DNA from 2 places in the Clostridium sp. CM037 genome. Region 2 is predicted to be linked to the other one. Evidence: riboswitches for the same ligand, from Rfam matches in the RefSeq annotation. Region 2 holds a riboswitch; the other holds the start of a gene.

Region 1 (5,212 bases), 770 kb from region 2:
TCCACCCCATCCATATCTTTCTCCTAAAAATTTAAAGGCATTAACTATGATATTTTTTCTGGTATAAGGTAAGTACCCCAATGAGATATCTTCATTTATTGCAATCAGAGCTTTTTTGAATTCTACATTTCCCTTATTATCTCTGGTTGGAAGCTTAACCACATAATTACCTGCGGAATTTTGACCATAAATATCCCCTTCTATTTCCTTAATATCTGCAAGTGGTATTTTAATTCCCATGTCAAATTTCGCTTCTGATAATTGCTCATCTAATGGGTTATAATTTGTAAATACTCTTTTCCCTGTAGTTACTAAGAAATTTTCTGTTTTAAGATAATCAAAAATTTCTTCTTTACTAGATATTGCCACATCTTTTTCGGGTATCCATGCTAAATAATTATACATCTGTGCAAAATACCACTTTTTATCCACACTTGATAGCAGAATTACAATTGGTTCAACAGGATAAACAGCTGTCTCCTGAAATCTGTCAAATTCATAGTTATCTCCAATTTTAAATATTTTATCATAGGTTGGGAATGTCCTCATCACAGTCTTTCTAATGGTTATTGCATATTTAATATCGAATAAGTCCATTAATTTTTCAATATTGCAATTCTTTATTAACTTATTATAATATTCTTGAACTACTAATTTCCCATCCGCATGGAATCTTTCAGATTTTGGCATAGAACTAATAGTATTTATCTTGTTTATTAATTCTTGCATACTAAAGGATTCTTCGTAATTTTCTAAGTCCACAATTGATCCAACAGTTGTTAAACTACTCTTGTTGTATGCTTCAATCTCTTGTACATTCATAATATCTTTATTCATGCCACTCAATTTTGTCCAATAGTTCATGCAAAGCATTTTTTCCTTTAATCCTGGAATATTTGAATAGATTACCTTATCTACCTCGTTTCCAGATAGGTTCTTTTCGAATCCAGTCGGCTTGATAACCATTATAAATCCCCCCCACTATTATTTCTGCTTTATGGAAGAACATAGCTTTTCTGCTGATGACCTTACAGATCTTTTCCCAAGAATATCTGAAACAACAGCTATTCCATCAATATTTGCTATCTTTAATAAATTTACATTTTTTTCATTAATTCCACCAATAGCAACTACAGGGATAGAAATTTTTTCTTTTATTTCTTTTAAACATAATACTGAAACTGCACTTGCATCATCTTTAGTAGTTGTAGGAAACATCGCTCCAACACCCACATAATCTGCTCCTTGTTTTTCTGCCCTTTGTGCTTCCTTAAGTGTTGCAGTAGAAACCCCTAGTATCTTATTATCTCCTATTATACTTCTCGCAATAGTCGCTGGCATATCACTTTGACCTATGTGTACCCCCGCTGCATCTACGGCCTGTGCAATATCAATTCTATCGTTTATTATTAGAGGAATCTTATATTTATCTGTAATAATTTTTATTTTCACTGCAATATTATAAAACTCTAAAGTACTTAATCTCTTTTCTCTAAGCTGGACTAATGTAACCCCGCCTTTTATTGCTTCCTCCACTGCTGCAAATATATCTAAATCCACTAATACATCTCTATCTGTAACGAGATAAAGGCTATAATTCACATTATTCTTCATTTATTTTGCTCCTTTCCATTATTAGAGCTTCAGATAAATTGTAAATAGCATCTAGCATTTTCACTTTAAAAGTTCCTGATCCTTCGCTATGTTTATCTAAGCTTTCATAAGCTGTTTCTCCTGCAATACCCATTGACACAATTCCTGCGAGTCCTGCTATTAAATTATTATCTCCAGCGCCTAGATAACAACCAATAACTGAAGTACACATACATCCTGTACCTGTAACCCTAGACATTATTTTATGACCGTTTGATGCGGTGTAAAGAGTCTTACCATCCGATATAATGTCTACCGCACCTGTTAAAACTACCACCGTATTAAATTTAACAGCAAAATTCCTTGCCATTTCTTTCTCTCTTGTAAATTCATTACTATCTACAGAAAAACTCTCACTAGCATCTACACCTCTTGTTATAGTTTTAATACCATAAATTGTTTTTATTTCAGATAAATTCCCTCTAATAACTGCTAATTTCACTTCATTTATAATTCTTTTGCAAGTTTCTGTTCTATAAGTTGTTGCACCTACTCCGACAGGATCTAAGATAACAGGTATGTTTAAGTCATTTGCCATCTTTCCTGCCTCAATCATAGCCTCTATAATTACACTATTTAATGTTCCTATATTTATAACAAGTGAAGATGCAAGTGATACCATCTCGCGAACTTCATGAATATCCTCCGCCATAACCGGTGACCCACCTATTGCTAGTGTAATATTGGCACAATCATTAACGGTTACATGATTTGTTATTTGGTGCACCAATGGGTTTTTTTCTCTTAAATTGTTTAGTAATTTAATTATTTTCTTATTAATTTCCATTTACATCATCCTCCAACTTATTGTTTATATAAATCCTGTAATAAGCATAACGGGCATTGTAGCTCCAAGTAATAAATCACGTTTTATAAATTAATATCTACTGCTATAAATATGATACATACTAATACATTATTGACTCCCCTTAAACTTTGTGTTATTAAGTTTACAGAACTCGCTGCTAAAAACCCAGTTTTTCACTATCCTTAATCATTTGCCATCCCTGCTTTTTTATATAATTCATAGAAATGATTTGTAGGTCCCACCCCATGCCCAATATCTAAAGAATGCTTTATAGCAGTTGTTATATACTGCTTTGAATTTTTTATTGAATCTTTCATGCTATAGCCAAGCGCCAAATTTGCAGCTATGGCTGAAGACAAAGTACATCCAGTTCCATGAGTATTTTTTGTATTTATTCTCTCAGACGTAAAATGTATAATTTCACTTCCATCATAAAACACATCTAGAGCTTCCCCCTGCATATGTCCTCCCTTTAAAAGCACATTTTTGCATCCTAGCTTGTACATTTCTTTTGCTGCACTTTCCATATCTACTACTGTTTCAATCCTCGTAATATCTGAATTTACTTCTTTTAAAATTTCTTCAGCCTCTGGAACATTAGGTGTAATAATTGACGCTAGTGGAATTAATTTTTTAACCAAAGCCGTCTTTGACTCTGGCTTTAACAGTGAATAACCGCTTTTTGAGATCATTACGGGATCGAGTATTACGTTTTTAGGCTTGTATTGTTTTAATTTCTCACTTATCACATCAATAGTTGAGATCACAGAAACCATACCAATTTTAACCGCATCTACAACTATGTCTGTAAAAATAGCATCAATTTGTGCCTTGATGATTTCTTCGCCCAAGTCTTGCACTGCAAAAACCCCCATAGTATTTTGTGCTGTTACCGCTGTAATTACACTCATCCCGTATACGCCACTCGCACTTAAGCTTTTTAAATCTGCCTGTACACCTGCTCCTCCTGAGCTGTCAGAACCTGCTATAGTTAAAACTTTTTTCATATCAATTCCCTCCTAAAATAATTATCTTTTAAATGTTGAATCATCACCTGCGGCGCTATTCATCCATTTTATTTATAAAACAAAAAACACAAACCCATAGGATTCGTGTTTAAATCATCTTGATATATAAAAATATATACATATATAATACACCAATAAACAACTTCCTACGCTGGCATTATCCAGATCAGGTTATAGGGTCAAAGAATTAAAGTTCTTTCTCTCAGTTGGCCTATCCAACTCCCCTGTGTTAGGTTATTCTTTTATATTTCATATGTTAATAATAGCATAACAAATTATTATTAACAATTAATATTTCGTTACTACTATTCAAGTTTTATGCCTGATCTTTTAACAGCTATATGCCATCCATGAAGTAATTCTTTTCTTTTTTCTTCTGTCATACTAGGTTTGAAACTTCTTGATATCGCCCAATGCTTTGCTACTTCATCTTTGCTCTTCCAATATCCTACTGCTAGCCCTGCAAGATAAGCCGCACCGAGTGCTGTAGTTTCAGTAACCTCTGGTCTGTCTACTTGAACGTTTAAAATATCAGATTGAAACTGCATTAAAAAATTGTTATTGCAAGCTCCTCCATCTACCTTAAGTTCTGTAAGTATAATTCCAGAATCTTCTTGCATTGCTTTTAAAACATCATGTGTTTGGTAAGCAAGTGCTTCGAGAGTTGCTCTTATTAAATGTTCTTTCTTTGCTCCTCTTGTAAGACCTACAATTGTTCCTCTTGCATAAGGATCCCAATATGGTGCTCCAAGTCCAACAAAAGCCGGAACTACATATACTCCATTTGTATCTTCTACCGCATTAGCATATTCTTCGCAATCAGCAGCATTGTCAATCATGCGTAGCTCATCTCTTAACCATTGTATAGCTGCTCCAGCTATAAATACACTACCCTCAAGAGCATACTCTACTTTTCCATCTATTCCCCAAGCAATCGTTGTAAGTAATCCCTGTTTAGATTGAATTGCTTTGTCTCCTGTATTCATAAGCATGAAGCAGCCTGTCCCATATGTGTTTTTAGCTGTTCCTGGTGAATAGCAAGTTTGTCCAAATAATGCCGCTTGTTGGTCTCCAGCCGCTCCAGCAATTGGAATTTCCCCTCCAAACAATGAAATATCGGTGTTGCCATATACACAACTTGAAGGTTTTACTTCTGGAAGCATTGATTTTGGTATGTTCAATGTTTCTAAAATTTCGTCATCCCATGTAAGTTCATGAATATTAAATAGCATTGTTCTTGAAGCATTAGAATAGTCTGTTACATATGTTTTTCCTTTTGTTAAATTCCAAATTAACCAAGTATCTATATTGCCAAACAATAAATTTCCTGCTTCAGCTTCTGCTCTAGCGCCTTCTACATTGTCCAATATCCATTTTATTTTTGTTCCAGAAAAATAAGCGTCTAAAATCAATCCAGTTTTAGCTCTAACAATTTTATCAAATCCTTTTTGTGTTAATTCATCACAAGTCTCTGCAGTTCTTCTACATTGCCATACAATTGCATTGTATACCGGAACTCCCGTTCGTCTATCCCAAACTACAGTAGTTTCTCTTTGATTTGTAATACCTATTGCTGCTATATCAGACGCCGTAGCATTAACTTCAGCCATCGCTTCTGTTGCAACGCTAATTTGACTTGACCATATCTCCATTGGGTCATGTTCTACCCACCCTCCTTTTGGGAAAATCTGAGTAAATTCTTTTTGAGCGGACGTTACAATAA
Region 2 (5,212 bases):
ATACCCATTCAATATCAATATTTTTCTTAGTTACAGCAAAGAAATCTTCTGATCCTGCATCCACCATCTTTAGTTTCGAAAAATCTGCATTATCTTTTTCCATAACCGCCTTTAATATTGCATTTTCAGAAGGAGATCCCCATCCACCATAGGTTTTGCCTTCAAAATCCTTAGGAGATTTAATGTTTTTTTCCTTAGGTGCTGCAAACCCAGAAGTATTATGCTGAATAATAGTGGCTATAGCTTTTATCGGAAGTGGATCTTTAGCAGTTCTAGCATAAGTTACATCTTCTTGATAGCTTACGCCAAAATCTCCTTTGCCCGCTGCAATTAAACTTGCAGTACTCCCCTGCGCTGGCTGAATAATTTGAACGTCAAGTCCTTCTTCTTTAAAATATCCATTATCTTTCGCTACATATAATCCAGTATGATTAGTGTTTGGTATCCAATCTAAAATAACAGTAACCTTTTTTAAGGTATCTTCCTTCTTTACATCTTCTTTTTTCGCAGCACAACCCACAAATAAAACCGTAGTCATTGAAACTGTTAATAATAATGAAATTACTTTCTTTAGCATAATTTTACCTCCAAATAAAATAATATGTCCTATATAAATTTAGTCATCGTTATCCGCTTTATTTCTAGTCCAAGGAGTAAAAAAATATTGTATTAAGTATAAGAGTCCAAATAGTCCCATGCTTAGCATTACAATAATTATAATTACTGCAAAAACTTTATCAAGTGCATATGAATTTTTAGCTCTAATCATATATACCCCAAGACCCTTATCTCCTCCAAGCCATTCTCCAATAACTGCCCCCATAATACTATAGGTTGCTGCTATTCTAAGGCCCGAAAAAAAATTCACAGTAGAGGCTGGTAGCTTCACCATGGTGAAAATTTGAAACTTACTAGCCCCCATAGTCTTTAAAAGGTTTACCATATCCGCGTCTACTGACTCTAATCCATCAATCAAACTAACAACTATAGGGAAAAAGCACACTAACACTACTACAATAATCTTAGGTAATATTCCAAAACCAAACCATATTATGAAAAGTGGCGCTAGGGCAATAATTGGAACAGTCTGAGATACTACTAAAATTGGATATATGCATTTTTTAATAATTTTTACATTGTCCATTAAGATAGCTAAAATTAGTGCAATCAAAATTGATATTGCGAATCCAATCAATGCTTCATATAAAGTCGCATAAATATGCTTAGTAATGCTTGGAACTATATTCACCAAGGTAATAATAATAATATCTTTTGGTGAAGGCAATATGTATTGTGGAACCTTCCACCTATCTACAGATATCTGCCATATAAAAAGAAATATCAATTGAAAAACTATAGGAATAAGCTTATTTTCTATATTTATATACTTTTTCATTCATAGTCACGCCTTCAGCTTTATAATCGATTTTCACTATAGAAACAACCCTAGATGCTCCATGCTCTACACAAATCTCTTGAGCCTTTTTTACTATATCTAAAAGCTCATCCATTTCGCCTTCCATAGTAGTTTCCATTGGCCCTACCTCATATTTCACTCCGCTAGCCTGAATATACTCTATAACCTTGTCCACTACCGGGTAAATCCTTTCCTCTGCCACCACTGGTATAACTTGAAGACTTACATTTACAACTGACATTTCAATTCCTCCTTAGAATATTATTAAAGTAAAATAAACCCTTTGCTCATATTTAAGCGAAGGGTTCTATAATCGTACAACTTTGCACCATTTATATAGTCATATTTGAAACTAAATTCAAATCATATTTTCCCTCCGCTGGCATTATCCAATTCAGGTTATAAGGGTCGAAACTTAACTGTTTCTTCTCAGACAAAAATATTGACTCCCCTAGTTTTTAATATTAAATTACTTTACACATATATATTACCTAAAATTTCTTATAATGTCAAACCATTAAAAAACGCATCTTTTAATCAGTGCGTTTTTCAATTCGTATTATCCTCAAACTTTTTAATATATTCCTTAAGTTCATCTATCTGTTTTTGCAAATCCTTATTACTATTCTTCGAATTACTATTCTTCGAATTACTATTTCCATTATCTCCAGATTGATTTCCATCCTGCGATTCAAGATTTTGAGTCTGAGCTGCAATTATCAAAATGCTTTGCGCCAAACCGGTTAAAAAATTGCCTAATGCATTTTGTTGGTTAACATTAAACTTAGAAGCAATTATAATCCCTATTATTGTTGCTAATATAGCCAATTCAGAAGGTGTGAATTCTTCTAACTTTTTCATACATTGCCTCTTTTATAAAATCACTATAATATATAGTATTCTTTTCATAGAAAAAAGTGTAACTAAATATTATTTTTTAAATCTATGACGTGAAGATATATTTATTCATATATTACTCATAAAGGAGTGGTATATATGAATATTTACAATAATAGAAAATTTGCAGATATTGTGTTCGAAGGTGGCGGAGTTAAGGGCATCGGTCTTGTAGGCGCCTTAAAAACATTTGAGAATGATGGATATAATTGGAAAAATATTTCAGGAAACTCTGCTGGATCTATTATAGCTGCACTAGTTGCAGTAGGGTACTCTGCTGATGAGATAAAAAAATTAATGCTACAGCTAGACTATACAAAAATTACTGATAAAAGTCATTTTAATATGCCTATATTCTCTGATGCTTACAATCTACTTTTAAAAAAAGGCATTTATAAAGGTGACTATATAAAAAATTGGATTGATGAAGTTTTATCGTATAAACTTAAGCTTGCAAATAGAAAAAAAGTAACCTTTGGAGATTTGATTATTCCAGGGGAAAAAGGTATTCTTCTAAATAATAACAAGTATAAAAGAAAATACAAACTGCATATTATAGCAACGGATATAAGCCGTGGAAAGATGCTAATACTACCAGAAGACATTGCGGAATACGGGATAAATCCTGATGAACTTGAAGTAAGTCTGGCAATAAGAATGAGCATCTCTATTCCCTATTTTTTTCACCCTGTAAACTTATATAATATAAATACTAATAAAAAGTCTCTCATTGTTGATGGCGGTGTTTTAAGCAATTACCCAGTTTGGCTTTTTGATGTGAATGGCGTTCCTCTCTGGCCAACCATCGGTTTTAAACTCGGAGGAAACAAAGAAATACGGGAACATAAAATCACAAATATCTTAAATTTCACTAGCTCAATTATTGAGACCATGCTAGAAGCACAAGATGATATTCATATAAGAGAAATGGATTTCTTGCGTACTGTAAAAATCGATACTCTTGATATTAAAACCACAGATTTTAATATTGGAAATAAAAAAATTATGGAGTTATATAATTCTGGTGAAGTTTGCGCAAAAGAATTTCTTAAAGATTGGGAAGATAATTATAAAAAGCATAGAATCTTTAGAAGTAATTCTTTCAAATAACAATCGTTGATAAAAACACTAATGGAAAACTTGAAATTATGGGAGTACTAATAACTATGTTTAACAGCAGAAAAACCATTGCTAAAAATATCAGAGGAAGTCTTATAGAAGTGTTTGGAGATAAGGTTTTTGATAGTGTTATTAGAGTTGATAGTAAAATAGAGTACAGTCAAGATGCTCAGTCACCAGTAATTTATTTTAATAATAAATGCGATTCTTTCAATGATTACATGAGCTTAAGTAAGGAGATTTTAAATTATGAGCAAAAATAATAACAGTGGAAGCAAAGGGATTTTAAGTGGGCTTAAAAATATTAATTCTAAAGAAGTTAAGAATGAAAATTCTTTAGAACTTAAGAATTTATATTCTTCGGAGGATAATAATGAGGAAGATACTTTATCTGTAAAAAGAAGCTTCGCACAAAAACCATCAACAGTAAGAAAGCTTCAAGGATTAAAACCTATGTATGATAATATCAACATAACTTTTAATCAAATAGTAGATGAAGCAATTAACAAATTATATGAAGAAAAAACTAAATAAATATTTATAAAAACATTCTAAAAAAGACACTAATGTGTCTTTTTTAGAGTAATGAAATTATTCGAACTTTACAAATCAATGGAGTTATTTCTTAAAAAACTCCATAAGGGTACAATGTTTATTAAGACGGTTTGTAATACGATAAATCAAATAATGTATTAAGGCACTGGAATGTTTATTTTTATATTCAATCGCAGTCAAAGGATAGTGCACATTAGTTTTTCTCTTTAATGATTCACATGAAAACCTGATGTGGCACAAGCTCGTTCGCTGCTCCTAATATAGGTTTAAATAAAATGGAATTAGTAGCCAGTAATCTAGTCTAAATAAACTAACTTACCCAGATTATTAAGTTTTTTTGCTATTTTTCTGTGATATATTTAAAATGAAAACGTGGTTTTTTTAATATTAGTATTATTTATAATACATTGAACGTAACAAATCAATATATTATGTTACATTCAAATTGAAAAAATTAAGGAATAGGCAATAGCCACAAAGTGAAAGTAACATAATTACCATTGTGTTACATTCACTTTGATTTTCATAATTAAGGTTAGTAGGTAATTTAAGAATATTATGAATCTATAGAGAGTGATTTATTATAATTAACAACCATAAAATTTTAGATATTTTTCGATATTTGATTTTATATATTCGACATTGTGATGACCAGGGAATATATTGTTTTGAGATTTTATTCCTTTTTCTTTCAATACTTTATGTAAAATTGAACAGCCTTCATAAAATTCACCTTCATCCTTATCACCAGCATCAAGATAAATATCAATACTAGAAGAAATATTGTTGTTTTTTACAATGTATATTGGATCATATTTCTCCCATGCACCAATGTTTTTATAATATAGTTTAGCATCTTCTTCAAGTTTCAGTTCCAAAGCAGGCATATGTCCGCCTACTTTGGAAAACATATCTTGATGCCGGAATATATTATGAAGAGCTACATAACCACCAGCAGATGCCCCTCCTATGTATCTTCCTTTTCTATTTTTTATAGTGTTGGATTGTCAATACTTTTTTGTACAAACTTTATTCGGACATCTTAACCTTATATTCCTTTGGTGTCATATAGTCTAACGAACCATGAATTCTATGGTTATTATACCAGTTTACGTAATCAAATAACTCTCGTTCCAATTCTTCAAAACTGCTAAATACTCTATCATATGCAAATTCTGTTTTTATTATTTTATACGTTGCTTCTGCAACTGCATTATCGTATGG

The links. Region 2 has a riboswitch for thiamine pyrophosphate ahead of ACWJKP_RS12235 (MTH1187 family thiamine-binding protein). Riboswitches for the same ligand answer to the same signal wherever they lie in the genome.
Region 1: linked by a shared signal. The riboswitch ahead of thiD (bifunctional hydroxymethylpyrimidine kinase/phosphomethylpyrimidine kinase) and the one ahead of ACWJKP_RS12235 (MTH1187 family thiamine-binding protein) in region 2 are both predicted to bind thiamine pyrophosphate.

The regions. Positions count from the first base shown of each region.
Region 1 is NZ_CM143650.1:3,282,370-3,287,581, forward strand. Features, by position in the region: gene ACWJKP_RS15785 (C40 family peptidase) at 1-966, opposite strand, end outside; gene thiE (thiamine phosphate synthase) at 985-1,614, opposite strand; gene thiM (hydroxyethylthiazole kinase) at 1,604-2,440, opposite strand; gene thiD (bifunctional hydroxymethylpyrimidine kinase/phosphomethylpyrimidine kinase) at 2,644-3,468, opposite strand; TPP riboswitch at 3,615-3,725, opposite strand; gene glpK (glycerol kinase GlpK) at 3,795-5,212, opposite strand, start outside.
Region 2 is NZ_CM143650.1:2,510,013-2,515,224, forward strand. Features, by position in the region: gene ACWJKP_RS12225 (ABC transporter substrate-binding protein) at 1-580, opposite strand, end outside; gene ACWJKP_RS12230 (ABC transporter permease) at 617-1,396, opposite strand; gene ACWJKP_RS12235 (MTH1187 family thiamine-binding protein) at 1,368-1,658, opposite strand; TPP riboswitch at 1,771-1,880, opposite strand; gene ACWJKP_RS12240 (hypothetical protein) at 1,967-2,278, opposite strand; gene ACWJKP_RS12245 (patatin-like phospholipase family protein) at 2,414-3,424, shown strand; gene ACWJKP_RS12250 (ParA family protein) at 3,481-3,696, shown strand; gene ACWJKP_RS12255 (hypothetical protein) at 3,683-3,967, shown strand; partial or broken gene ACWJKP_RS12260 (alpha/beta hydrolase) at 4,576-4,989, opposite strand; one part of gene ACWJKP_RS12265 (IS3 family transposase) at 5,018-5,212, opposite strand, start outside.